Regions from separate parts of the Streptomyces sp. NBC_00075 genome, predicted to be linked through region 3. Evidence: riboswitches for the same ligand, from Rfam matches in the RefSeq annotation. Region 3 holds a riboswitch; each other region holds the start of a gene.
The links. Region 3 has a riboswitch for cobalamin ahead of OG787_RS38550 (cobalamin biosynthesis protein). Riboswitches for the same ligand answer to the same signal wherever they lie in the genome.
Positions count from the first base shown of each region.

Region 1: it holds a riboswitch for cobalamin, as region 3 does, so the genes downstream of both, metE (5-methyltetrahydropteroyltriglutamate--homocysteine S-methyltransferase) here and OG787_RS38550 (cobalamin biosynthesis protein) in region 3, are expected to answer to the same signal.
Region 2: it holds a riboswitch for cobalamin, as region 3 does, so the genes downstream of both, OG787_RS02760 (ABC transporter substrate-binding protein) here and OG787_RS38550 (cobalamin biosynthesis protein) in region 3, are expected to answer to the same signal.

Region 1 covers NZ_CP108243.1:11,248,184-11,255,920, forward strand. Annotated here, with positions in the region: gene metE (5-methyltetrahydropteroyltriglutamate--homocysteine S-methyltransferase) at 1-2,168, opposite strand, end outside; cobalamin riboswitch at 2,321-2,544, opposite strand; gene OG787_RS49510 (hypothetical protein) at 2,698-2,961, shown strand; gene OG787_RS49515 (heavy metal translocating P-type ATPase) at 2,961-5,222, shown strand; gene OG787_RS49520 (copper chaperone PCu(A)C) at 5,219-5,743, shown strand; gene OG787_RS49525 (MFS transporter) at 5,877-7,406, shown strand.
Region 2 covers NZ_CP108243.1:605,419-613,155, reverse strand. Annotated here, with positions in the region: gene scpA (methylmalonyl-CoA mutase) at 1-1,296, opposite strand, end outside; gene OG787_RS02765 (methylmalonyl-CoA mutase family protein) at 1,296-3,104, opposite strand; cobalamin riboswitch at 3,193-3,375, shown strand; gene OG787_RS02760 (ABC transporter substrate-binding protein) at 3,414-4,445, shown strand; gene OG787_RS02755 (FecCD family ABC transporter permease) at 4,442-5,482, shown strand; gene OG787_RS02750 (ABC transporter ATP-binding protein) at 5,479-6,255, shown strand; gene OG787_RS02745 (SMI1/KNR4 family protein) at 6,342-6,896, shown strand; gene OG787_RS02740 (SpoIIE family protein phosphatase) at 7,066-7,737, shown strand, end outside.
Region 3 covers NZ_CP108243.1:8,789,546-8,797,282, reverse strand. Annotated here, with positions in the region: gene OG787_RS38575 (alpha/beta hydrolase) at 1-477, opposite strand, end outside; gene OG787_RS38570 (class II aldolase/adducin family protein) at 662-1,399, opposite strand; gene OG787_RS38565 (lysozyme) at 1,595-2,368, shown strand; gene OG787_RS38560 (anion permease) at 2,552-3,796, shown strand; gene OG787_RS38555 (hypothetical protein) at 3,840-4,061, shown strand; cobalamin riboswitch at 4,152-4,294, shown strand; gene OG787_RS38550 (cobalamin biosynthesis protein) at 4,394-5,341, shown strand; gene OG787_RS38545 (cobyric acid synthase) at 5,338-6,879, shown strand; gene cobN (cobaltochelatase subunit CobN) at 6,876-7,737, shown strand, end outside.

The DNA.
Region 1 (7,737 bases), 2.5 Mb from region 3:
AGCAGGTCGGCGGCCTCCTCGGTGCTCGGGACGCGCGGGGAGTGGATGTCGTAGACGCCGGGACCGGCCTCGCGCGGGTAGCCGTGGGCGGCGAGTTCGCGGGCGACCTGCATGTGGGAGCGGGCGGCTTCGAGGCTGATGACGTCGGCGTCCAGGTCGTCGATGGCCTGGACGATGTCGCCGAACTCGGCGTAGCACATGTGCGTGTGGATCTGGGTGTCCGGACGGACACCGCCGGTGCTCAGCCGGAACGCCTCCGTGGCCCAGGCCAGGTAGGCGGGACGGTCGGCGGCCCGCAGTGGCAGCGTCTCGCGCAGTGCGGGTTCGTCCACCTGGATGACCGAAGTCCCGGCCGCCTCAAGGCCGTTGACCTCGTCGCGCAGGGCGAGGGCGACCTGGCGGGCGGTGTCGCCGAGAGGCTGGTCGTCGCGGACGAAGGACCAGGCCAGCATGGTGACCGGCCCGGTGAGCATGCCCTTGACCGGGCGTGAGGTGAGGGACTGGGCGTACGTCGTCCAGCGCACCGTCATGGGTTCGGGGCGGGAGATGTCGCCGGCCAGGATCGGCGGGCGGACATAGCGGGTGCCGTACGACTGCACCCAGCCGTGCTGCGTCGCGAGGTACCCCGTCAGCTGCTCGGCGAAGTACTGGACCATGTCGTTGCGCTCGGGCTCGCCGTGGACGAGGACGTCGATGCCGGTCTTCTCCTGGAAGACGATCACCTCGCCGATCTCCGTCCTGATGCGATCCTCGTACGCCGCCTGGTCGATCCGGCCCGTCCTCAAGTCGGCGCGGGCGGTGCGGAGTTCGGCGGTCTGCGGGAAGGAGCCGATGGTGGTGGTCGGCAGCAACGGCAGGCGCAGGTGGGCGCGTTGGGCCCTGGCACGCTCGCCGTAGGGCTGTGAGCGGCGGGCGTCGGCGTCCGTGACGGCGGCCGTGCGGGCTCGTACGGCGGGGTCGCGGGTGATGGGTGATGCGGCTCGGGTGGCCAAGTCGGCGCGGTTGGCGGTCAGTTGGGCGGTGATGGCGCCGGTGCCCTGGGCGAGCCCCGTGGCGAGGGTGACGATCTCGGTCGTCTTCTCGCGGGCGAAGGCGAGCCAGCGCAGGATCTGCGGCTCGATGTCGCGTTCGGCGGCAGTGTCGAGGGGGACGTGGAGCAGGGAGCAGGACGCCGACACATCGACCCGGTCGGCCAGGCCGAGGAGGGTGCCCAGCGTCGACAGCGACTTCTCCAGATCGTTGACCCAGATGTTGCGGCCGTTGACGACGCCTGCGACCAGGCGCTTGCCGGGCAGGCCGCCCACCGCCGCGAGCGCGTCCAGGTTGGCGGCGGCCGACTCGGTGAAGTCCAGCGCCAGCCCCTCGACCGGCGCCTTCGCCAGCACCGGCAGCGCGTCGCCGAGCCGGTCGAAGTAGGACGCGACCAGCAGCTTCGGCCGGTCGGTGAGCCCGCCGAGGGCACGGTAGGCGCGGGCGGCGGCGTTCAGCTCGGCCGGAGTGCGGTCCTGGACCAGGGCCGGCTCATCGAGCTGCACCCACTCGGCGCCCGCCGCCCGCAGATCGGCGAGAACCTCGGCGTACACCGGCAGCAGCCGGTCCAGCAGGGTGAGCGGGTCGAAGCCGGCGGGCACGCCCGGGGCGGGCTTGGCGAGCAGCAGATAGGTGACCGGGCCGACCAGCACCGGGCGGGTGCTCAACCCGAGGGCGAGAGCCTCCTTGAGTTCACTGACCTGCTTGGCCGAGTCGGTCGTGAAGACGGTGTCCGGTCCCAACTCCGGGACGAGATAGTGGTAGTTGGTGTCGAACCACTTGGTCATCTCCAGCGGCGCCACGTCCTGCGTACCCCGCGCCATCGCGAAGTAGCCGTCCAGCGCGTCGGCCTCGACGGCCGCGCGGTGGCGTTCCGGGATCGCGCCGACCATCACGGTCGTGTCGAGGACGTGGTCGTAGTACGAGAAGTCGCCGGTCGGGACCTCGTCGATGCCGGCGTCGGCGAGCCGGCGCCAGTTGGCGGCACGCAGTTCGGCCGCGGTGGTGCGGAGGGCGTCGGCGCCGGAACGGCCCTTCCAGTAGCCCTCGATGGCCTTCTTCAGTTCCCGGTTCGGGCCCTGACGGGGGTAGCCGTACACGGTGGACCGTGCTGCCGCGGCTGCGGACTTCGCTGTCACGGAAATCTCCTTCGCGAGATATCTCCCCGGGATCCCGGGACGGGACGAGGAGCGCGAAGGGAACGACACACCGGGCGGACGCGCGACGGCCGTCCGACCGGATATGTACGCCGACCCGCCCACGAGGTCACCGGGATGTCCGCGCACGAGTGCTTCGTACGCGGGCAACGGGCAGGTCTTCGGACTCGCGAGCACGCCCTCCGACCGGAGGACACCTACTGGCCGTCGCTTCCCAGACCCTGTTCACCGGATCCAGTGCGTATGACGGCGGTCGTTCTCGCTCACCGCTGCGGGGCAGTCCCGGATTCCCACCGGGTTCCCTCTTGCGACGCATCCCGCCTGGCGGACGGGGCGAACCAGCTGCACGGACCAGCCTAAGGGGCAGCACCAGGGCGCGGTGGATCACGCCCGGCATATGTGACGTGCGCCATACGGCTGCCCCGGAACCCGGCCCACATCCGGTCCGACTACTCAACCGGTACGGCGCGATCCGAGCGACGCCGTACGACGTGACTTGGAGACGCGGTTGATGGACGAGTCCCGGCAATCCTCCTTACCCGGCGCGGGTGCGGTCCTGCGGAGAGCGGCGCCCCCGCCCGCACTCTGCGGCTTCCTCCTGCTGCTGGCCCTGGTCTTCACGGTGTCCTACGCCGCCGGGACCGCCTCCGGCCCCGTCGCGCCCGGGATGCACAGCACGGGTACCGGCACGGGCACTGGCACGGGCGGCGGGACCGGCGAGACGGACGACATGGGCGACATGGGCGACATGGACATGAGCGGAGGAGGCAACTGATGGGCGCCGAACCCACGACCGTCCTGGTGACCACCGATCTGACCGTCGGCGGCATGACCTGCGCGGCCTGCGTCACCCGCGTCGAGAAGAAGCTCGGCAAGCTGGACGGCGTCACGGCCACCGTCAATCTGGCCACCGGGCGGGCCCGGGTGAGCCACCCGGCGGACGTCGGCCCCGACGAACTGGTCGCGACCGTGGAGAAGGCCGGCTACACGGCCGCCCTCCCCGAACCGCCCAGGAAACGGGAGGCCACGGACGACGGCGGGCCCGAGGAGACGACGCACGAACGGGACCGGCTCGTCGTGACGGCCCTGCTCGCGGTGCCCGTGCTGGTCCTGTCGATGGTGCCCGCGCTCCAGTTCGGCAACTGGCAGTGGCTGTGCTTCGTACTGGCCGCGCCCGTCGCCGTGTGGGGCGCCTGGCCTTTCCACGAGCGGGCGGTACGGGGGCTGCGGCACTCCGCCGCGACCATGGACACCCTGGTCTCGCTGGGCGTCGTGGCGTCCTTCGCCTGGTCGGCGTACGCACTCTTCCTCGGCGGTGCCGGCACCCCCGGCATGCGGATGCCGTTCACGCTCCTGCCGTCCGCGTCCGACGGCGTCGCCCACATCTACCTCGAAGCGGCAGTCGGCGTACCGCTGTTCGTGCTCGCGGGCCGCTTCCTGGAGGCGCGGGCCCGGCACGGGACCGGGGCGGCGCTGCGGTCGCTGGCCCGGCTCGCCGCCAAGGAGGTGTCCGTCCGGGAGGGCGACGGCTCCGAACGGCTCGTCCCCATCGAGGAGTTGATGGTCGGGCAGGTTTTCGTCGTGCGGCCGGGGGAGCGGGTCGCCACCGACGGCGAGGTGGCGGAGGGCAGTTCGGCCGTGGACCTGTCCCTGGTCACCGGGGAGAGCGAACCGGTCGAGGTCGGGCCCGGCTCGGCCGTGGTCGGCGGTGCCGTCAACGCGGGCGGGCTGCTGCTCGTACGCGCGACGGCCGTCGGCGCCGACACCCAACTCGCGCGCATCACACGGCTGGTGACAGAGGCTCAGGCCGGCAAGGCCCGTGCCCAGCGGCTGGCCGACACGGTGGCCGGTGTCTTCGTGCCCGTCGTGCTGGCGCTGGCCGCGACCGTGCTCGGGTTCTGGCTGGGCGCCGGGGCCGATCCGCAGGCGGCGATCACCGCGTGCGTGGCCGTCCTGGTCGTGGCCTGCCCGTGCGCGCTGGGCCTCGCGACCCCGACCGCGCTGATGGCCGCGACCGGCCGGGGCGCTCAGCTGGGTGTCCTGGTCACCGGTCCGCAGGCGCTGGAGGGACTTCAGCACATCGACGCCGTCGTCCTCGACAAGACCGGCACGCTGACCTCGGGGCACATGACCGTCGCCCGGGTCGCCGCCGTACCGGACGGGCTCGGACGTGACGAGGCGCTGCGCCTGGCGGGGGCCGTCGAGTCGGGCTCGGAACATCCGCTGGGCCGGGCTGTCACCGCGTACGCCCGGCGGGAGTCGGGCGAGCGGCGGCTGCCGGAGGCGAGTGACTTCGGTGCCCTGCCGGGGCGGGGTGTCCGCGGCCGGGTCGAGGACCGGATGGTCGAAGTCCTCGCGCCGGACGACGAGTTGCCCACCGCCCTCGCCGACGCTCTGGCCGTGGCCGAAGCCGCCGCACACACCCCCGTGCTGGTCCGGGTGGACGGCAAGGCCGAGGCACTGATCGAGATCGGTGACGTCGTACGGCCCGGCAGCTACCGTGCCGTCGAGCGGTTGCGGCGCCTCGGAGTGCACCCCGTGCTCGCCACCGGCGACCGTGACGCACCCGCCCGTGCCGTCGCGTCCGCCCTGGGCATCGACGAGGTGCACACCCGCCTCACCCCCGAGGGCAAGGCCGAACTCGTCCTGGACCTCCAGGAGCAGGGCTATCGGGTCGCGGTCGTCGGGGACGGTGTGAACGACGCCGCGGCGCTGGCCGGTGCCGACCTCGGGATCGCGATGGGCAGCGGTACGGACGTCGCCATCGGGGCCGCCGATGTCACGCTGGTGCGCGGAGACATCGAGGCCCTCGCGGACGCGGTCCGCCTCGCCCGGCGCACGCTGGGCACGATCCGCGTCAATCTGGTGTGGGCCTTCGGCTACAACGTCGTCACCGTCCCGCTGGCCATGGTCGGTCTGCTCAACCCGATGCTCGCCGCGGCGGCCATGTCCGCCAGCTCGGTGCTCGTCGTCACCAACAGCCTGCGGCTGCGCGCCTGGCAGCCCTCACCCGCCTCCCGGAGACACACCCCATGAGCGACCGAGCCCCCTGGCGGCCGACGCGCCGCCAGCTCACCGATGCCCTGCTCGCCGCACTCGCGCCCGTCGGTGTGTGCGGTCTGGCCCTCGGCGGTCTGAGCACCTGGACGGCGTACGGCAACGCGGGCACCCCGCCGCGCGTCGCGGTCACCGAGGGCCGGATGTTCCTGCCCACCGGCGACACCCCGGAGACGGCGGCCTTCTTCCGGATCGTCAACAGCGGAGGATCGGCCGACCGGTTGCTGAAGGTGACGTCCGCCGGGGTCGGGAAGGGGGCCCTCACCCTCAGCCGCCACCTGATGACCGGCGCGCGCACCGCCTCCGCGGAGACGGTGACCTCGGCCGAGATCCCCGCCGGAGACCGCCTCGCCATGTCCCCGGACGGCCTCGACGTGATCGTGCCGGTCAAGGCCGGCTGGCAACCCGGTGACCTCGTCTCGTTCACCCTGCACTTCGAGCACAGCGGAGCGGTGAGGACGCTGGCGGTGGTGGTCCGCCCGGGCGAGGACGGGGCTTGACTCCCGTCCCCGGCCTCGGACGCGGGAACTCGGCGCCACCCGTGGCCGACTACTGGTTCGACGAGTTTTATCGACCGGCGGAATTCCCTCACCCGGAATTTCGAATTCTGTGATCCCGAGGGGGTGATCGATGATGTTCGTGACAGATTCGGCGAAGTCCCAGCTCCGAAAGGCGCGTGGTCTTCCGCTGCTCGTTCTGGCGTCGGCGCAGCTGGTCATATCGCTCGACTACAACATCGTGTATGTCGCTCTGCCCGACATCGGCGCCGGACTGGGGTTCTCCGACCACGACCTGCAATGGGTGGTGAGCGCCTATGTCGTGGCCACCGGAGGTTTCCTGCTGCTGGGCGGCCGGGCCGCGGACCTGCTCGGCCGACGCCGCATGTTCGTCCTGGCGGCGCTGCTGTACGCGGGGTCGTCTTTGGTGGGCGGCCTGTCCCAGACACCCGGCGTTCTGGTCGCCGTCAGGGCGGTCCAGGGCATCGGCGGGTCGCTGCTGTTCCCGGCGACGCTGTCCCTGATCACCACCCTGTACGACGAAGGGCCCGACCGGAACCGGGCGTTGGCGGTGTGGGGCGCTGCCGGGGCCGGCGGCCTCTGCTTCGGGTCCCTCCTCGGCGGGGTCCTGGTGGAGGCGTTCGGGTGGCCGTCGGTGTTCTTCGTCAACGTGCCGATCGCCGGAGTCCTCGCGGTGGCCGGGTGGCTGCTCTTCCCGGCGGACGGTCCGTGGGACCGTACGCGGCGCTTCGACGCGGCGGGCGCGCTGACCGCGACCGGTGGGACCACACTCCTGGTGTTCCTGCTGGTCCAGGCTCCGGCCGAGGGCTGGGGCACGCCGGTGGCCCTCACCAGCGCCGGGCTGTCCGTCTGCCTGCTGACGCTCTTCGCGGTCGTGGAGTGCCGCTCCCGTGAACCACTCGTACCGGCACGGCTGTTCGCCCACCGGGGCCTGCTGGTGGCGATGGGGGTGACCGCGCTGTTCAGCGCCACGTTCAGCTCGGTGCCGTACTTCCTGACGCTGTACTTCCAGACCGTCCACGGCTACAGCGCGGCCGCGACCGGGCTCGCGTTCCTCGTGCCCGCCGTGGTGGTGGCCGCCGGTACGCAGGTCGGCGAACGGGCCGTGTCCGCGTTCGGCGTGCGCCGCATGCTGGTCGGCGGCATGGCGCTGGGCGCCGCCGGGGCCGGGGCCCTCGGTCTGGCGCTCACCTCGGACGGCTCGTTTCCCGCACTGCTGCCGGGAATCGTGCTGCTGAGCCTCGGTCAGGGCGCCGTATGGACGGGAATGTGGATCGCCGCGTCCGCCGGGGTGGCAGCCGGCGACCAGGGCATCGCCTCGGGACTGACGTCGACGACCCTCCAGGTGGGCGGCGCGGTGGGCCTCGCACTGCTCGTCGCGGTCGCCGGGGGAGTGGGGCAGAGCGCCTCGGGGGCTTTGCTCCTCGACGGCATCCGTACCGCTGTTTTCGCGACGGCGGTGGGCATCGGCTGCGGGGCGGTCGCGTTGGGGGTGTTCGGGGGTACGGCTTGGGGTGGCTGGGGTGGCTGGGGTGGCCGGAGTGCGCGGGACGGCCCGAGCGCGCGGGGCGCATCGGGTGGCCGGAGTGCCCGGGTTGGGCGGGCTGGCCGGGCTGCCAAGACTTCCCGGACCAGCGGGCCTTAGGCCCTGCCTTCCCGACCGCCCTGCTCGACTTCCCCGTCTGCCCGTCTGCCCGTCTGCCCGTCTGCCCGTCTGCCCGTCTGCCCGTCTGCCCGTCTGCTCGCCTACTTCGCCCGCACTGTTTGCCTCGCCCGCCTACCGCTCGCCCCGCTTGCTTGCCCGCTTGCCTATCTCGCCCGCGCTGCTTGTTTCGCCCGCTTCGCCCGCCTGCCTGCCTGCCCGCTCTGCCTGCCCGCCCGCTCCGCTCGCCTGCCTGCCTGCCTGCCCGCCCGCTCCGCTCGCCCGCCCGCTCCGCTCGCCCGCCCGCTCCGCTCGCCCGCCCGCTCCGCTCGCC
Region 2 (7,737 bases), 8.2 Mb from region 3:
ACCGCCCGCAGCCTCGACCTCCTCGATGTGCTGCCAGGCCCGGCGCGCGAGGTCGTACGTCAGCTTCTCCACGTACGCGCTGCCGCCCCACGGGTCGATGACCCGGGTCGTGCCCGACTCCTGCTGGATCAGCAGTTGGGTGTTGCGGGCGATGCGCGCCGAGAAGTCGGTGGGGAGGGCCAGTGCCTCGTCGAGGGCGTTGGTGTGCAGCGACTGGGTGTGGCCCTGGGTCGCGGCCATCGCCTCCACGGCCGTACGCGTCACGTTGTTGAACACGTCCTGCGCCGTGAGCGACCAACCCGACGTCTGCGAATGGGTGCGCAGGGAGAGGGACTTGGCGTTCTGCGGGTCGAACTGCCTGACCAGCTTGGCCCAGAGGAGCCTCGCCGCGCGCATCTTCGCGATCTCCATGAAGAAGTTCATGCCGATCGCCCAGAAGAAGGACAGCCGGGGCGCGAACGCGTCCACGTCCATCCCCGCGTCCCGCCCCGCCCGGATGTACTCCACCCCGTCCGCGAGCGTGTACGCCAGCTCCAGGTCGGCCGTCGCACCCGCCTCCTGGATGTGGTAGCCGGAGATCGAGATGGAGTTGTAGCGGGGCATCCGCTGCGAGGTGTACGCGAAGATGTCGGAGATGATCCGCATCGACGGCTTCGGCGGATAGATGTAGGTGTTGCGGACCATGAACTCCTTGAGGATGTCGTTCTGGATGGTCCCGGCCAACTTCTCGGGCGGTACGCCCTGTTCCTCCGCCGCCACGATGTAGAGGGCCAGTACGGGGAGCACGGCGCCGTTCATCGTCATCGACACGGTCATCTTGTCCAGCGGGATGCCGTCGAAGAGCTGCCGCATGTCGTAGATCGAGTCGATGGCCACGCCCGCCATGCCGACGTCACCGGTCACGCGCGGGTGGTCGCTGTCGTAACCCCGGTGCGTGGGCAGGTCGAAGGCGACCGACAGCCCCTTCTGGCCGGCCGCGAGGTTGCGGCGGTAGAACGCGTTGGACTCCTCGGCCGTGGAGAAACCGGCGTACTGGCGGATCGTCCAGGGCTGGTTGACGTACATCGTCGGGTACGGGCCGCGCAGATAGGGGGCGGCACCCGGGTACGTCGAGAGGAAGTCCAGGCCCTCCAGGTCGGTGCCGGTGTAGAGCGGCTTGACCGCGATGCCCTCCGGGGTCTCCCAGAAGGTCTCGTCCGAGCCGGTGGCCGCCTTCACGGCCGTACGCCAGTCTGTGGCGCCGGTACCGGCGGTCGGGGTCCCCAGTTCGATTCCGGAGAAGTCGGGGATTCCCATCAGGACGCTCCCATGCGGTCGAGGGTGGCGGAGAGCACGGCTACGGCGTCGCAGCCCGCGAAGACGTACGAGTCGACGTCCGAGTACTGCCCGGGACGGCCGGCGAGGAACACGTGCGAGGCACCGCCGGCCTTCAGTTCCGCGGCCACGGTCGCCGCCTGCTCCTCGTACAGGGTGTCGCTGGAGCAGAGGCAGGCCTCGGTGGCGCCGCTCTCCTCGAAAGTGCCCGCCGTGACGGGCTCGATGCCGCCGGCCTGGAAGAGGTTCGAGACGAAGGTCGTCCGCGCGGTGTGGGCGGCGGCGGGGCCGATGGTCGCGAGGTAGACGCGCGGCCGGGTTCCGGTGGCGGCGAGGTGGGCGTCCGAGCGGGCACGCAGCGCCTCGTACGCCTCGTCGCGACGGACCCGGGGGAGTCCGCCGGACGGTCGCTCGGGCGCGGGCTCGCGATCCGGGAGGCGCTCGGCGAGGTTCGGGAACTCGCTGACTCCGGTGATCGGTTCGCGCCGTTTGGCCAGCTTGGCGGAGCGGGTCGCCCAGGTGGTGGCCAGCGCCTCGCCGAGGCGCCCGGAGCGCAGGGCGGCGGCCTGGCCGCCCAGCCCCTCGATCCACTGGAAGAACTCCCAGCCCGCGTGGGCGAGTTCGTCGGTGAGCCGCTCCACGTACCAGGAGCCGCCCGCCGGGTCGATCACCCGGGCCAGATGCGACTCCTCGACCAGGATCGTCGAGGTGTTGCGGGCGATCCGGCGCGCGAACGCGTCCGGCAGGCCCAGCGCGTGGTCGAAGGGGAGCACGGTGACCGAGTCGGCGCCGCCGACCCCGGCGGCCAGCGTGGCGACCGTCGTACGCAGCATGTTCACCCACGGGTCGCGGCGCGACATCATCACCGGCGAGGTCACGGCGTGCTGCACCTGGGCCCCGGCCGCCGGCGCCCCGGACACCTCGGCCACCCGCGCCCACAGCCGCCGGGCCGCGCGCAGCTTGGCGATCGTCAGGAACTGGTCGGCGGTGGCCGCGTACCGGAACTCCAGCTGTGCACAGGCCTGTTCGACGGTCAGACCGGCCTCGGTCAGCTCCCGCAGGTAGGCCACCCCGGTCGCCAGGGACGCGCCCAGCTCCTGCGCGGCCGAGCCGCCGGCCTCGTGGTACGGCAGCGCGTCCACGGTCAGCGCGCGCAGTCCCGGGTACTGCTCGGCGCACAGCCGCGCCAGCTCGACGACCGGCGCGAACGCCAACTCCTCGCCCGTACGGGCCTCGTGGCCCAGCGGGTCGCCGCCGAGACTGCCGCGCGCCGCCTCCTTGGCGACGCCCCGCTCCTCGTACAGCCGCAGCAACTCCCGTGCGGCGGGCTCCACTTCCTGTCCGGCGTCGAGGACGACGGGGGCCAGGTCGAGGTAGACGCCGTCGAGCGCACGGGCGAGCGACGACACCGGGATCGCGTCCGGGCCGACGGTCAGCCAGAGCGAGGTGACGCCGTTCTCCAGGTCCGCGAGGACCGCGTCGCCGACGAGGGTCGCGTGCCGCTGCCTTACGTCCCAGCCGCCGACGGTGTTCCCCTCGGGCCGCCCGCCGCGTACGAAGGGGGCGAAGCCGGGGAAGCCGGGCTCGGGGGACTCGTCGCGCGCCGTGTAGAGGGGGTGGGTGGTGAGCCCGTCCTCCAGCGTGGTGGACAGCGCGTCTTCGGCTGCCGCGCCCGAGACCTCCTTGCCCGACTTGCGCAGGACGCCCTCCACCAGGCGCTGCCACTGCTCATGGGTCGTGGAAGGGAACTCGGCGGCCAGCGAGAGCCCGTCGTTGGGCAGGACTGTCATGCCCGGATGCTAGGGCAGAGAGGTCCGGCCGCAGCAGAGCGCCAGGCTGTGACCTTGACCTCGGCCGAAATGTGACCTCGGCCTCACGTGGTAATTTCCTGAGGCCAGTCAAGGGAATCCGGTGTGAATCCGGAGCTGACGCGCAGCGGTGAGGGTGACGGGCGGGGCAACACGAGCCACTGGACGACGGTCGAATCCGACCAGGATCCGGGAAGGCGCTCCGTCCGGGTGACCCCGAGTCCGAAGACCTGCTGGCCCGACCGTCCGAACGGGTCCCGCGCCTGGACCCTCGACGCCAGAGGATGTTCTGTGCCCGTCACCCGCACAATTCACCGTTCCGCGCTGCTCCTGACCGGAACGGTTCTCCTGACGGCCTGCGGCGGCTCGTCCACCGAGACCCCCGCATCGCCCGCCGACCCGACCGCTCTCACCCTCGACAACTGTGGGCAGCGCGTCGAGATCACCTCCGCGCCGAAGCGGGCCGTCTCCCTCAACCAGGGCACCACCGAGATCATGCTCTCCCTGGGCCTCGCCGACCGGATGGCAGGCACCGCCACCTGGACCGACCCGGTGCTGAAGGGCCTGGAGAAGGCCAACGCCACCGTGCCCCGGCTCGCCGACAACGCCCCGTCCTTCGAGAAGGTCCTGGACACCGAACCCGACTTCGTCGCCGCCTCCTTCGCCTCCACCCTGGCCAAGGGCGGAGTCGCCCCGCGCGAGAAGTTCACCGAACTCGGCGTGCCCGCCTATCTCTCGCCCGCCGACTGTGAAGGCAAGGACAACAGCGGCGGCGGCGACGGAACCCGCACGAAGCCGCTGACCATGGAATCGGTCTACGGCGAGATACGCGACCTCGCGAAGATCTTCGGCGTCGAAGCGCGCGGCGACGAACTCGTCGAGTCCCTGAAGGCGCGCGTCACGAAGGCCACCGCCGGGATCGACGCCTCCGACAGCTCCGTCCTGTACTGGTTCGCCAACCAGGAGTCCCCGTACATGGCGGGCTGCTGCGGAGCCCCCGGCATCATCACCGACGCGCTGGGCGCGAAGAACGTCTTCGACGACACCACCGAGGAGTGGCCGCAGATCAACTGGGAGACCGTCGCGGACCGCGACCCCGACGTCCTGGTGATCGGCGACCTCACCCGCAAGTCACAGACCGCCGAGACCGCCGCGAAGAAGATCGCCTTCCTGGAGTCCAACGCGGCGACCAAGAACATGACGGCGGTCAGGAACAAGCGGTACGTGCTGCTCAGCGGGCAGGCCATGAACCCGACGATCCGCACCGTCGAGGGCGTGGAGAAGGTCGCCGCCGCGCTGCGCGAGTACCGGCTCGCCGGATGACCGGGACCGTGCCGGTCACCGTGCTGTGGACGGTGACCGGTCTCGCGGTGCTCGCCGCGTCCGTCGCCGTGGCCATCACCATCGGCCCGGCGGACATCGGCGTCGGCGACGTCTGGTCGGCGGTGGCGGCCCATCTCGGCGGCGAGGAATCGCAGTTGAGCCCGATCCGGGACGGCATCGTCTGGAACCTGCGGCTGCCGCGCACCCTGCTGGCCGCCGTCTGCGGGGCCGGACTCGCGGTGTGCGGGGCGGTCATGCAGTCCCTGCTGCGCAACCCCCTCGCCGACCCCTTCGTCCTCGGCGTCTCCTCCGGGGCCTCCACCGGCGCCGTCGTGGTCGTCGTCCTCGGCGTGGGCGGCGGTGCGCTGTCGGTGTCGGGCGGGGCGTTCGTCGGGGCCGTCGCCTCCTTCGCCCTGGTGCTGCTGCTCAGCCACACCCTCGGTGCCACGACGGACCGGGTCGTGCTCGCCGGGGTGGCGATCATGCAGCTCTTCTCCGCGCTGACGTCCTTCGTCGTCCTGACGGCCGCCGACGCCGAGACCACGAGGGGCGTGCTGTTCTGGCTGCTCGGTTCGCTCAGCGGGGCGGGCTGGAACGAGGTGTGGCTGTGTCTGGCGGTCCTGGTGGCGGCGCTGGCCGTCTGCCTCGGGTACGCGAGGACGCTGGACGCCTTCGCCTTCGGGCAGGACGCGGCGGCGACGCTCGGCGTCTCGGTGGCCCGGACCCGGCTGGTGCTGCTGTGCGTCACCGCCCTGCTCACGGCCGCCCTGCTCACGGCCGCCCTGGTCAGCTCGGCGGGTGCGATCGGCTTCGTCGGGCTCGTCCTGCCGCACGCCGCCCGCGCCCTGACCGGCGCCGGGCATGTACGGCTGCTGCCGGTCACCGCGGTCGCCGGGGCGGTGTTCCTCGTCTGGGTGGACACCCTGGCCCGGACCGCCCTCGACCCGCAGGAGGTGCCGGTGGGCGTGGTCACCTCCCTGATCGGCGTACCGGCCTTCGTCCTCGTCCTGTACCGCACCCGGAGGGCGCCGCTATGACCCTCAGCGCCGACCGTGTCTCCCGCACCGCCGCCGGACAGCTCATCCTCGACGGCGTGAGCCTCACGCCGGCCCCCGGCTCGGTCACCGGCCTGCTCGGCCCCAACGGCTCAGGAAAATCAACCCTGTTGAGGCTGCTGGCAGGTGTCCTCGTCCCTTCCTCCGGCGTAGTCACCCTCGACGGCCATCCGCTGCGCGAGCTGGGCCGCCGTACCGTCGCCCGCCGCCTCGCGGTCGTGGAACAACAGGCGGACACCCAGACCGAGTTGACCGTCCTCGACGTCGTACGCCTCGGCCGCGTCCCGCACCGGCGCGCCTGGACCCCCGCCACCCCGGCCGACGACAGGGCCGTACACACCGCGCTGGAACGCACCGGCCTCACCGACCGGACGGCCCGCCTCTGGCACACCCTCTCCGGCGGCGAACGCCAACGCGTCCAGATAGCCCGCGCCCTCGCCCAGGAACCCCGCGAACTCCTCCTCGACGAACCCACCAACCACCTCGACATCCAGCACCAGTTGGACCTCCTGACCCTGGTCGCCGAACTGCCGGTCACGACCGTCGTCGCGCTGCACGACCTGAACCTGGCGGCGATGTACTGCGATGCGCTCGTCGTGCTCAAGGAGGGCAGGGTGGTGGCGACGGGCAGCCCGGGTGACGTCCTGACCGAGGAACTGATCGCCGACGTGTACGGCGTGAAGGCCGCCGTCAGCCGCGACGAGCCCGGGGACCGGCCGCATGTACGGTTCCTCGGGACGCTCCGGCCGGCGTGAGGAAGGCACGGGAACGCATGGCCCCAGGCGTTGTCAGTGGTGCTCCCTAGACTTTCGAACGACCTGATCGAAGGGCGGGGACCACCATGGAAGACCTCACGGGGATCGAGGCGTTGCGGCAGCTCCTGCCGCCGCCTCCAGACGCGGGCGAGGACATCGACTGGCAGGCGGCCGAGGCGAAGTGGGGCACCGGGTTCCCCCGGGACTACAGGGACTTCATGTCCGTGTACGGCGTCGGCGGGATCGAATCGGAGGAGGAGATCGGCGAGGTCGGAATCCTCGGGCCGTTTCCCACGGGCGCCTACCCGTTCTCCCCCGACGACTTCGAGGACGAGACGGGGAACGCCCAGCTGGCCTGGGAGGAGGAGGGCGCCGACCAGGACGACCTGGACCTCGACCCGGAACACATCCTCGCCTGGGGCTACACGTCCCACGCCGACATACTGTGCTGGCTGACCAGCGATCCCGACCCCGACAAATGGCCTGTCCTGCTCTTCGCCCGCCACGGCTCGAAGACGTGCGAGGTCGTCCCCCTGGGCATGGTCGAGTTCCTGCGCAGGCTCCTCGTCGGTGAGCTCGCCTCGTTCAGCATGGAGTTCACACCGGAACCGCGATTCGAGCACTGGCGCAAGGGGAGGTGACCCGCAGGAGGGGCCTCGGGCGGGCGTTGTCGCAAGGTTTTCGCAATAACGTATTCGGCGACCAAGTGCCCCTGCCTCCCCTTGTCGCGGGCGCCGGGCGTGGTGTCGGGCGGCGCACCATAATGAAGGGGAGCGCGGCGCGGGAGACAGCGCCGCAGGTGAGGTGCGCATGGCAGCCCTGAGCGAGCACGACGGCGTGGACATCCCGGCCGACGAGGCTGCCGTCGTCCTGCTCGACAGCGCGGGGATCGTCCAGGGGTGGTCACGGGCGGCGGCGGAACTGCTGGGGCGGCCGGCCGAGCAGGTCTGCGGGCGGCCACTGGCGCGGCTGCTCGCCGAGCCCGCACACGCACGGGGCGACTCCCCGGCCGTACCGGCGGGGCGGGTCGCGTTCCGGCACGTCTCGGGCCGGACGGTCGACACCACCGTCGACGAGGTGCCCCTGGGCGGGTCCTCCCAGCGCGTCCTGCTGCTGGCGCCGAGTCGCGAGGACGGCGAACAGGAGCAGGGATCGTCGCTGCTGACCGCCCTGCTGGCGCAGTCCCTCCTGGGGGTCGTCCTCTGTGACACCGAGCTGAGAGTCGTCCGCACGAACGTCATCGCCGAGGCGCACGGCTGGCCGCTGCTGCGCCCCGGGCACCGTCTCGGGGACGTCATCTCCGCGGCGGACGCCAAGGACGTCGGGGACCAGCTGCGGCAGGTGCTCGACACGGGAGTGCCGTTGCTCGCACGGGAACAGCGGATGCGCGCGCCGGACGGGTCAGGGCGGGAGCGGTACGTGTCCGTGTCCGCGTTCCGGCTCGCGGACGGTCACGACCGGCCGACCGGGATCGCCGCGTTC
Region 3 (7,737 bases):
GATCACCCAGGTGGTGCGCACCCCGGGTACGAACCACGCGGGCAGGGCGCCGAGTTCGCCGGGGATCTCGATGTCGTGGTGGTCGAGTCCGAGGGCGGTGCCGGGGTCGCCGACGTGCACGTTCGGGGTGAGCCAGACCTTGTCGCGGGGTTCCAGGGAGCCGTGGGAGACCCGTTCGAGGCGGCGTACGACGGTGTCGGCGGAGTGGGCCGCGTGGTTCAGGACGGCGCCGACGACCGCGTGGGAGCCGTCGCCGGCGAGGCCGTAGGTGCCGGGGCGCTGGGAGGCCAGGGCGCGGGTGAGGGTGACGCGGCCGGCCGCGGTGGAGTGCACGGTGAGCCGGGGTTCGGTGGGCAGGGGTTTGCCCGGCGGCGCCTTGAGCGCGGCGTCGCTGGCGTAGCGGCCTGCGGCGACGCTGGCGGCGCCGGCCGCCAGGGCTGCGGTGACGGCAGCGGCCGTCGCGGTGACTGGGCGCACGGGTCCAGTCTCGGGGTGGAGCCCTCCGGGGGCCAGCGGGAGGACGGGGCGGGTGGAGGCGCGTGGGCGGTTTCTTCGCCCCCGCCGCCCCTACCCGTCCCATCCCGTTCCTGGGGGCTGCGCCCCCAGCCCCCCCTTGTCGCGCTGAACGCGCTCGTCCTCAAACGCCGGACGGGCTGAAAGATCAAGCGCCGGACGGCCGCGAGGGCTGTCCGTACCCCCTGAGCCGCTTCCCCGCCTCGTTCACCTGGGTCTCCGTCAGGAGGGTCGGGGAGAGGCCGGGCAGGGCGGAGGCCGTCAGCCAGACGCGGCACATCCACTCCAGTTGGGCGGTGCGGTCGTACGCCTGGTCGAGGGTGTCGCCGTACGCGACCGTGCCGTGGTTCTGGAGGAGGCAGGCGGTGCGGTCGGTCAGGGCCTGGAGCGTGTTCTCGGCCAACTCTTCGGTGCCGTAGGTCGCATACGGGGCGACTCGGACGGGGCCGCCGAGATCGGCCGCCATGTAGTGGATCAGCGGCACCTCTCGGACGAGCGTCGAGACGGCCGTCGCGTGGACGGCGTGGGTGTGGACGATCGCGCGGGCCCCGGTGGCGCGGTAGACGGCGAGATGCATGGGCAGTTCGCTCGTCGGGGTGAGGGTGCCGAGTACCTGGCGGCCGGTCAGGTCGACGCCGACGATGTCGGCGGGGACGAGCCGTTCGTACGGAACGCCGGACGGGGTGACCAGGACGGTGTCACCGACCCGTACGGAGACATTGCCGGAGGTGCCGACGACCAGTCCGTCGGCCACCGTGCGGCGGGCCGTCGCGACGAGCGCGGCCCAGGCGCGCGCCGTCTCGTCGGGCACGGCCCGCCCCTCCGCCGTACCCGTCTCCTGTGCACTGCCCCGCACGTCACGCCCGTCCCGTCGCTGATCGGCCATGCCGTGATCCTGCCAGGCGCGGTCCCGGGCCGCCGCCGGGTGAGGGCACTGTAGGTCCGAACTCCGTTGACCGTAAGGGCGCATATGGGCACGCATCGGCGCGTGGGCGCGCTTTGGCCGGAGTCCGATGGCGATTTGTCGATCTTCCAGTAGCCTCTGGGAGATTTTCCGTACGCAGCCATTCCGGGGGGACACATGGCCCGCGATCCCAAGCCGTTCCAGCCTGTCCGTCGCACACCATTACGCCGCCGCTCCCGCGCCCTCGCGGCCACCGCGGCGGCGCTCGCCATCGGGGGAACCGTCCTGACCGAGGTTCCGGTCTCGGCGGCCGCGAAGCCCAAGGGGCACGACGTCTCGTCGCACCAGAAGAACGTCGACTGGCAGTCCGCGAAGGCGAAGGGCGCCACCTTCGTGTACGTCAAGGCGACCGAGTCCCACACGTACCGCAACCCGTACTTCGGCCAGCAGTACAACGGCTCACGGGCCGCGGGCCTGATCCGCGGCGCCTACCACTTCGCGCTGCCGGACAAGTCGTCCGGCATCACCCAGGCCCGGCACTTCATCCGCAACGGCGGGGCCTGGCGCGCGGACGGCTGGACGCTGCCGCCCGCGCTCGACATCGAGTACAACCCGTACGGCAAGAAGAAGTGCTACGGCCTGAGCAAGGCGAAGATGGCGAGCTGGATCACGGCCTTCAGCAACGAGGTCAACCGGCTCACCGGCCGCCGCCCGGTGATCTACACGACCGCCCACTGGTGGAACAACTGCACGAACAGCAGCCCTGTCTTCACCTCGAAGCACGCCCTGTGGCTGGCCCGCTACAACGCGGCCGACGCCGGGGCGCTGCCGTCCGGCGGCTGGAAACTCTGGACGTTCTGGCAGTACGACAACAGCGGCACGCTGCCGGGTGACCAGAATCTCTTCAACGGGACATCGGCCCAGCTCAAGCGGTTCGCGAAGGGGGCGTGAGGCGGGGCCCGACAAGCTCCCGACAGGCATCCGAGTACGAGGCGCCGTCCGTCCGGCCCAGCCGGAGGGACGGCGCCTCGCGCAAGGTCACCCTCCATCTGCCGCCAGTTCATCTTCCGTTCATCCAGATTGCTTACGGTCCACCAGCCACTGACGTCCCGAAGAAATCTGGGTAATGGGTAAATGGAAAGCTTCTCGCTGATCCTCGCGATCGTGGTCGTCACCGCGCTCGCGTTCGATTTCACGAACGGTTTCCACGACACCGCCAACGCGATGGCCACCACCATCTCGACCGGCGCACTGAAGCCCAAGGTCGCGGTGGCCATGTCCGCCGTCCTCAACCTCGTGGGCGCCTTCCTCTCCGTGGAGGTCGCCAACACGATTTCCAAGGGCCTCGTCGACGAGAGCGGCATCCGTCCCGAGGTGATCTTCGCCGCGCTGGTCGGCGCGATCCTCTGGAACCTGCTGACCTGGCTGGTGGGCCTGCCCTCCAGCTCCTCGCACGCCCTGATGGGCGGCCTGATCGGCGCGACCATCGCCTCGGCGGGCGCGGGCGCGGTCCACGGCGACGTCCTGGTGACGAAGGTGCTGATCCCGGCGATCGCCGCCCCCATCGTGGCGGGCATCGCGGCCATGCTGGCGACCCGGCTGTCGTACCGGCTCAGCGTCGGCCACGCCGAGGGCAAGGCGGCGGAGAAGGGCTTCCGGGCCGGCCAGATCGCCTCCGCGGGCCTGGTGTCGCTGGCCCACGGCACGAACGACGCGCAGAAGACGATGGGCATCATCACCCTCGCCCTGGTCGCCGGTGGCGCCGTCGCCCCCGACTCGGACCCGCCGGTGTGGGTCATCCTCTCCGCGGGCCTGGCCATCGCGCTCGGCACGTACCTCGGCGGCTGGCGCATCATCCGCACGATGGGCAAGGGCCTGACCGACCTCCAGCCCCAGCAGGGCTTCGCCGCCCAGACCAGCGCGGCGACGGTCATCCTGGCCTCCTCCCACCTCGGCTTCTCCCTCTCCACCACCCACTCGGTGTCGGGCTCGGTGATGGGCGCGGGCCTCGGCCGCAAGGGCGGCGTGGTCCGCTGGTCGACGGCGACCCGCATGTTCGTGGCCTGGGGCCTGACCCTGCCCGCGGCGGCGCTGGTCGGTGCGGTGGCGGAGTGGGTGACCGGCTTCGGGGACTGGGGTACGGCACTGGTGGCCGTCTTCCTGGTCGCTTCGAGCGCGGCGATCTGGGTCGTGTCGCGCCGCGAGGTGATCGACCACACGAACGTCAACGATGCCGAGAGCGAGGAGCCCGCGGGCGTCGTGACCACGGCCATCGCCGCCGTGACCCCTCCCCCGGCGGGCACCGTGACCGACGACCTCACGGCCACCATCCCCAGCCCGGCCGAGGCCACGGCGAAGCCGTCGGCAACGGCCCTCTGAGCCCAGCCCCGGTCCGAGCAAGAAGGAAGCAGAAGGAAGCAACATGAAGATCGACTGGGCCGCCCTCGGTTCCGTCTTCGGCGTCAGCCTCGTCATCACCGTGGCCATGGTGGGTGTGTTCACCCTGGGCATCGTCGGGCTCTCGATGCGCGAACGGGCGGCGACACAGGGGGAGTCGGCCGGGCTCGCCGTCACAGGGGCTTACGCATGTTTTGCCGCCTGCGCGGCAGTTGTGGCATACGGGATCTATCTGATCGTGGCCTGAGGGCCGAAAAAGCGTGTTCCCGCACCGCCGTCGCGTCGGCGGTGTGGGGCTCAGCACAGTCCTCCTTTCCAGGTCAACGGCAAGTTGACGGGTGTTCCGGGCCCGTGGTGGACTGCCGGAGCCATGTACGGCGGCAGAAGAGGAAGCCGGTGTGAATCCGGCGCGGTCCCGCCACTGTCACCGGGGTAGGTAACCCCGGGAGCCAGGAACTCTCGCCGTCGGTCTCGTCGAACCAGGGCGTGGACACCCTGAGTGAGGACATATCGCCATGCTCGCCTGCCGTTCGAGGTACAGCACGAGGTCGTTTCCCGACCCCACGGCCGGCTGAGCCGATGCGTGCCGATCGCGTCTTCGCGTACGGCGCCGCCCTCGGACTCCTCGGTGATCTGGTTCTCGGCGATCCGCGCCGAGGGCATCCGGTCGCCGCGTTCGGGCGGGCCGCCGGTGCCGTCGAGCGGGTGTTGTGGCGGGACCACCGGGGGTGGGGCGCGCTGCACACCGCCGTGTGTGTGGGCGGTGCCGTCTCGCTCGCCGCGGTGGCCCGTTCCGTCGTACGTCCGTCCCGTGCCGCTTCCGTCGTGCTCACCGGCGCCGCCACCTGGGCCGTCGTCGGGGGGACCTCCCTCGGGCGGGAGGCCCGGGCCATCGGGCGGTCGCTGGAGGCCGGGGATGTCGACGGGGCCCGGGAGCGGCTCCCCCATCTCTGCGGGCGTGATCCGCAGGCCCTCGACTCCGACGGGATCGCCCGGGCCGTCGTCGAGTCCGTTGCCGAGAACACCTCCGACGCCGTTGTGGGCGCGCTGGTCTGGGGCGCCCTGGGTGGCGTGCCGGGGCTGGTCGGGTTCCGGGCCGTCAACACCCTTGACGCCATGGTGGGGCACAAGTCCGTTCGGTATCGGCGGTACGGGTGGGCATCCGCCCGGCTCGACGACCTCGCCGGGTGGCCGGGGGCGCGGCTGACCGCCGTACTCGCCGCTGTCGCCGGTGGTGATCCGCGCGGGGCCGTCCGGGCCTGGCGTGCCGATGCCCGCCGCCATCCCAGTCCCAACGCCGGGCCTGTCGAGGCCTCCTTCGCGGGGGCCCTCGGTGTGCGGCTCGGGGGGACGTTGTCGTACGGGGGGCGGGTCGAGCACCGGCCCGTGCTCAACGGAGAGTACGGGCGTGCCGTCGGTGTCCAGGACGTCGAACGGGCCGTACGGCTGTCCCGGCGGGTCACCTGGCTGGCCCTCGGGGTCAGTGTCGCCGCCGCACGGCTCGTAGCGAAGGGGCGTACGTCATGAGTGGCGGAACTGTCGGTGGCGGGCTGCTTGTCGCCGGGACCACCTCCGATGCCGGGAAGAGTGTCGTCACCGCCGGGATCTGTCGGTGGCTCGTGCGGCAGGGGGTGAAAGTCGCGCCCTTCAAGGCTCAGAACATGTCCCTCAACTCCTTTGTCACGCGTGAAGGTGCCGAGATCGGGCGGGCTCAGGCCATGCAGGCGCAGGCTTGCCGCGTCGAGCCCACCGCCCTCATGAATCCCGTCCTGCTGAAGCCCGGGAGCGATCAGAGCAGTCAGGTCGTGCTCATGGGGAAGCCCGTGGGTGAGATGAGTGCGCGCGGGTATCACGGAGGGCGGCAGCAGCAGCTTCTCGGGACCGTGCTGGAGTGCCTCGCCGAACTGCGGGGCACGTATGACGCGGTGATCTGTGAGGGGGCCGGGAGTCCGGCCGAGATCAATCTGCGGCGGACCGACATCGTCAACATGGGGATCGCGCGCAATGCCCGGCTCCCTGTGCTTGTCGTCGGCGACATCGACCGTGGCGGTGTCTTCGCCTCCTTCTTCGGGACGGTCGCCCTGCTGTCCCCCGAGGATCAGGCGCTCGTCGCCGGGTTCCTCGTCAACAAGTTCCGCGGGGATGTCTCCCTGCTCGAACCAGGGCTCGACATGCTGCTCGGGCTCACCGGGCGGCCGACGTACGGCGTCCTGCCCTTCCGGCACGGGCTCGGGATCGATGAAGAGGACGGGCTTCGGCCCGCTTTCAAATCAAACACAGCCCTGCGCGGCACCGTTCGGGAGTCCAACGTCTCCCCGCCCGTCGGGGAGGACATCCTGCGGGTCGCCGTCTGTGCGATCCCGTTGATGTCCAACTTCACCGACGTCGACGCGCTCGCCGCCGAACCGGGCGTCGTCGTGCGGTTCGTGGACCGGCCGGAGGAACTCGCCGACGCCGATCTCGTCGTCGTACCGGGGACTCGGGGGACCGTGCGGGCGCTGGAGTGGCTGCGTCAGCGCGGGCTCGCGGACGCTCTCGTGCGCCGCGCTGCCGAGGGACGGCCCGTGCTCGGCATCTGCGGTGGCTTCCAGATCCTCGGTGAGCGGATCGAGGACGACGTCGAGAGTCGCCAGGGCCTTGTCGAAGGGCTCGGGGTCCTGCCCGTACGGGTGCGGTTCGCGCGCGAGAAGACCCTCACCCGGCCCGTCGGCACCGCCCTCGGCGAGGACGTCGAGGGGTACGAGATCCATCACGGGGTCGCCGAAGTCACAGGCGGGGAAGCCTTCTTGGACGGGTGCCGGGTCGGGGCCGTCTGGGGTACGCACTGGCACGGGTCGCTCGAATCCGACGGGTTCCGGCGGGCCTTCCTCCGCGAGGTCGCCGCCGCCGCGGGCCGGCGCTTCGTACCGGCCCCCGACACCTCCTTCGCCGGGCTGCGCGAGGAACAGCTCGACCTGCTCGGCGATCTCATCGAACAGCACGCGGACACGGACGCGCTCTTGCGGCTCATCGAGTCGGGCGCGCCACTAGGACTGCCTTTCATTCCACCGGGAGCGCCCGCATGAGCACAGTGTTGTTGTTGTCGACCGCCGACACGGACCTGCTGGCGGCCCGGGCCGCCACCGGTGCCTCGTACCGGATCGGCAATCCGACCCGCGTGGACGTCGCCGAGGAGCTGCCCGCGCTCGTCGAGGGCGCGGACATCGCCGTCGTACGGCTGTTGGGCGGGAAGCGGGCCTGGGAGGACGGGCTCGCCTATCTGAAGACGTCCGGTGTGCCCACCGTGCTGCTCGGCGGCGAGGCCGTGCCCGACGCCGAGTTGATGGCCGAGTCGTCGGTGCCCGCGGGTGTCGTGGCGGAGGCGCTGCGGTATCTCGTCGAGGGCGGGCCCGACAACCTGGTGGAAATGGCGCGGTTCCTGTCCGACACCGTGCTGCTGACCGGCGAGGGGTTCGTCGAGCCGCAGAAGATGCCCGAGTACGGGGTGCACGGCTCGTACGCGCGCGAGAGCGGCCGTCCTACCGTCGGCGTGCTCTTCTACCGGGCCCACGAGCTGAGCGGCAACACCGGGTTCGTCGACACCCTGTGCGAGGCGATCGAGGCGCGGGGCGTCAACGCCCTTCCCGTGTACTGCGGTTCACTGCGCGGGGCCGACGCGGGACTGTACGAGCTGCTCGCCGGGGCCGACGCCCTGATCGCCACCGTCCTCGCCGCCGGCGGCACGCACGCCTCCGAGGCCTCGGCCGGCGGTGACGAGGAGGCCTGGGACATCGGGGCGCTCGCCGACCTCGACGTGCCTGTACTGCAAGGACTTTGCCTTACGTCGTCCAGGGCCACGTGGGACGGGTCCGACGCCGCCCTCTCCCCCATGGACGCGGCGATGCAGGTCGCGATCCCCGAGTTCGACGGCCGGCTGATCACCG